DNA from 2 places in the Pseudoduganella sp. SL102 genome. Region 1 is predicted to be linked to the other one. Evidence: predicted binding sites of a transcription regulator. Region 1 holds the regulator's gene; the other holds the start of a gene.

Evidence for each region. Region 1 encodes sigma-54, which starts transcription at its own class of promoters, with help from an activator protein. Its sites were predicted from a motif close to TGGCANGNAANCTGCTTT; they were not measured.
Region 2: the regulator sigma-54 is predicted to act here: its motif matches at 939-956, upstream of prpB (methylisocitrate lyase).

What each region holds. Positions count from the first base shown of each region.
Region 1 covers NZ_CP115554.1:978,463-980,665, forward strand. The annotation lists gene lptB (LPS export ABC transporter ATP-binding protein) at 1-566, shown strand, start outside; gene OU994_RS04170 (RNA polymerase factor sigma-54) at 605-2,080, shown strand.
Region 2 covers NZ_CP115554.1:2,269,493-2,271,695, forward strand. The annotation lists gene prpR (propionate catabolism operon regulatory protein PrpR) at 1-826, opposite strand, end outside; gene prpB (methylisocitrate lyase) at 992-1,879, shown strand; gene prpC (2-methylcitrate synthase) at 1,891-2,203, shown strand, end outside.

The DNA.
Region 1 (2,203 bases):
GCACCATCGACCTCGATGGCACCGACATTTCCACCCTGCCGATCCACAAGCGTGCCACCCTCGGCCTGTCGTACCTGCCGCAGGAGGCGTCGGTGTTCCGCAAGCTGACCGTGGAAGAAAACATCCGTGCCGTGCTGGAGATCCAGAAGGTAAACGGCAAGGCGCTCACCAGGGCGGAGATCGACGAGCGGCTGAACGCGCTGCTGGCCGACCTGCAGATCGAGAAGCTGCGCGAGAACACGGCGCTGTCGCTGTCCGGCGGTGAACGGCGCCGGGTGGAGATCGCCCGCGCGCTGGCAACCAATCCCCGCTTCGTGCTGCTGGACGAGCCGTTTGCCGGCGTCGACCCGATCGCCGTGATCGAGATCCAGCGCATCGTGCGTTTCCTGAAGGAGCGCAGCATCGGCGTATTGATCACGGATCACAACGTGCGGGAAACGCTGGGCATCTGCGACCGGGCGTATATCATCAACCAGGGCAGTGTGCTGGCTTCCGGCCGGCCCGACGACATCATCGCCGACGAGTCCGTACGTCGTGTCTATCTGGGTGAACATTTCCGCATGTGAGCGGCCTTGACCAGACCTCAACCAGCTCCTAATCAGCCATGAAACAGTCCTTGCAACTGCGCACTTCCCAGCACCTCGCGCTGACGCCGCAACTGCAGCAGTCGATCCGGCTGCTGCAATTGTCCACGCTGGAGCTGCACCAGGAACTGGAACAGCTGCTGACCGATAACCCGCTGCTGGAGCGGCTCGACGATCCTCTCGACCGCTCGGTGCGCTTGCTGGCCGATGGCGCGATCAACACGACGCAAGGGGCCGGCGAGGCGCCACCGGAAGGCGGGCCGCCGCAGGATGCGCCCGCCGCGCCGGAACCCGAGCCGTTCGATGGCGGCGAGGGCGTAGGCCTCGATGCCGGCACCGGCGATACCGACTGGAGCAGCGCCGGCAGCGGCAAGGGGCCGGACGACGACGATGCCCGCCCCCAGCTGGAAGCCAGCCACCGCAGCCTGCGCGAGCACCTGATGGAGCAGATGCGCGTGACCGTGCTGGAGGCGCGCGACCGGGGCCTGGTGGAACTGATCATCGATGCGCTCGACGATAACGGCTACCTCGAGGAAAGCCTGGAAGAGATCCACGAGCGCATGCCGGAAGAGCTGGAAATCGAGATCGGAGAATTGCGCACCGCGCTCAACCTGCTGCAGAGCTTCGACCCGCCGGGCATTGGCGCGCGCAACGCTTCCGAGTGCCTGGCGCTGCAGATCCGGCGCATGCCCGGCGTGCCGCTGGTAACGCGGCGCATGGCGCTGTGCATCGTTGAAAAACACTTGCAGTGGTTTGCCCAGCGCGACTTCAACAAGCTCAAGAAGGCGCTCGACTGCGACGACGAAGACCTGCGTGAAGCACAGGCCGTGATCCGCCAATGCAACCCGCATCCGGGCGCCGCCTTCGCGGCCGACGTGTCAGACTACGTGGTACCGGATGTGGTGGTAAAGCGGGGGCGCAACGGCTGGATCGTCACGTTGAACAACGACGTGATGCCCCGCCTGCGTGTCAATGCGCTGTACGCCAGCCTGCTCAAGCAGGGCAAGGGCGAGACGCAGATGAATGCACAGCTGCAAGAAGCAAAGTGGCTGATCAAGAATATGCGCCAGCGCTTCGACACGATCCTCCGCGTGGCCCAGGCCATCGTCGAACGGCAGAAGAACTTTTTCTCGCATGGCGCGGTGGCAATGAGACCCCTTGTGTTGCGTGAAATAGCTGATACACTGGGTCTACACGAGAGTACTATCTCTCGGGTAACAACTCAAAAATATATGCTGACGCCGCATGGCATGTTTGAGTTGAAGTACTTTTTTGGCAGCCACGTTGCAACCGAAGCTGGCGGGGAAGCATCCTCGACTGCGATCCGGGCGCTGATCGTGCAATTCACAGGAGCCGAAGACCCGAAGAACCCTTTATCCGACAGTAAGATTGCGGACATGCTGGGTGAACAAGGCATGGTGATTGCGCGACGCACTGTTGCCAAATATCGCGAAGCATTGAAAATCCCCCCGGTCAGCCTCCGCAAATCGCTATAGCAGTTCGTTGCAAGCGCATTTGCAAACCCCTTTGCAAGCCCTTGCGGCAAATCCTGGTAGTGCTTGGGTTCCTCTGCGCCGCCTTGCCTGTTTTGGCGGATAACGCACGAACCTGTTATATCT
Region 2 (2,203 bases), 1.3 Mb from region 1:
CCCTGCCGTGCGGCGCGGCGCGGTGGATCGCCTGCGCCGCCAGTTCCTTGCCGCTGCCGGTCTCGCCCTGGATCAGCACCGTGGCGTTCGACCGCGCATACAGCACCACCATCTGCCGCACCTGTTCCATCGCCGGCGATTCGCCGCGCAGGTCGGCCAGGCCGTGCCGGGCACGCGGCGGGTCCTGCACGGCGCCACCGCGGCCGCGGCGCCGGCCCATCCATCCCGTTTCCAGCTGCGCCAGCCGGGCCATTTCCAGCGCATCGTCGAAGGCTTGCCGGATCGAGGCCGCCGAGTAGAGGAACACGCCGGTCATGCCGGCATCCTCGGCCAGGTCGGTGATCAGGCCGGCGCCGACGATGGCGCGGATCCCGGCCGCCTTCAGTTCATGCACCTGGGCCAGCGCATCTTCCCGCGTGACATAGGTGCGCTGCGCCACGTCGAAGCCGAAGGTGGCCGCGAACTCGGCCAGTTCCGGCATCGGCTGCTGGTAGGTGACCACGGCGATCCGCTCCGAGACCCGGCGCGCCCGCGCCAGCGCGCGCATCATGTCCGTGCCGCTGGCCTTGGCGACCACCAGCGGGACCGGCAGGCGTCCCTTCAGGTAAGCCGCGTTCGAGCCGGCGGAGATGACGGCATCGCAACGCTCCGTGGCCAGCCGCTCGCGGATATGGCGCACCGCCTCGTCGAAGCCGAGGTGGATCGGTTCGATGGTGGCCAGCGCATCGTATTCGGGCGTGATGTCGCGGAACAGGTCGGACAGGCGCGACATGGACACCGTCCAGATAACGGGCTTGTCCGGGTCGGCGTGGAGGAGATCGGTCATGTTTCAATTATAGTTCAACGACGTTTCATATGTTTCATCTGAAACGCCGTAGAGAGTGCCGCACTACTTGCAAGCCGTTGATTTCACGCACTTCCCACCCTTCCGGAGATGCTGGCATGCTCCTTGCGAAACTGCTGCCATCCATCGTCATTCCGAAAGGCCATCATGAGTATCCGTTCCGCCGGAGCCGCGTTCCGCCAGGCCGTGCGCGAAGAGTCGCCGCTGCAAGTCGTGGGCGCCATCAATGCCAACCATGCGCTGCTGGCGCAACGCGCCGGGTTCCGCGCCATCTACCTGTCCGGCGGCGGCGTCGCGGCCGGTTCGCTGGGCTTGCCCGACCTGGGCATCTCGAACCTGGACGACGTGCTGACCGACGTGCGCCGCATTACCGACGTGTGCGACCTGCCGCTGCTGGTCGACATCGATACCGGTTTCGGCGCTTCGGCCTTCAACGTGGCCCGCACCGTGAAGTCGATGATCAAGTTCGGAGCCGCCGCCGTCCATATCGAGGACCAGGTGGGCGCCAAGCGCTGCGGCCACCGGCCCGGCAAGGAAATCGTCAGCCAGGGTGAGATGGTCGACCGCGTCAAGGCCGCCGTGGATGCCCGCACCGACGAGGACTTCGTCATCATGGCGCGCACCGATGCGCTGGCCGTGGAAGGCTTCGATGCCGCCATCGAGCGCGCCGTGGCCTGCGTCGAGGCGGGCGCCGACATGATCTTTGCCGAGGCATTGACGGAACTGTCGATGTACAAGCGCTTCGCCGAGGCGGTGAAGGTGCCGGTGCTGGCCAACATTACCGAATACGGTTCCACGCCTCTGTTCACGCTGGAAGAGCTGCGGTCGGTCGACGTGGACATCGTGCTGTATCCGCTGTCGGCGTTCCGCGCCATGAACCGCGCGGCCGAGAACGTGTATGGCGCGATCCGGCGCGACGGCACGCAGCAGAACGTGCTCGGCACGATGCAGACCCGCGAGGAACTTTACGAGAGCATCGGCTACCATGTCTTCGAACAGAAGCTCGATGCATTGTTCGCGGCACAGAAAAAATAAAGGAGACAGGCATGACCGAGACCACGTTCAAACCGAAGAAATCCGTTGCGCTGTCCGGCGTCACCGCCGGCAATACGGCGCTGTGCTCCGTCGGCAAGACCGGCAACGACCTGCACTACCGCGGCTACGATATCCTGGACGTCGCCGATACCTGCGAATTCGAGGAGATCGCCTACCTGCTGGTGCACGGCAAGCTGCCGACCGCCGGTGAACTGAAGGGCTACAAGGCCAAGCTGAAATCGCTGCGCGGCCTGCCGCAGGCCGTGAAGCTGGCGCTGGAAGCGCTGCCGGCCGGTGCGCACCCGATGGACGTGATGCGCACCG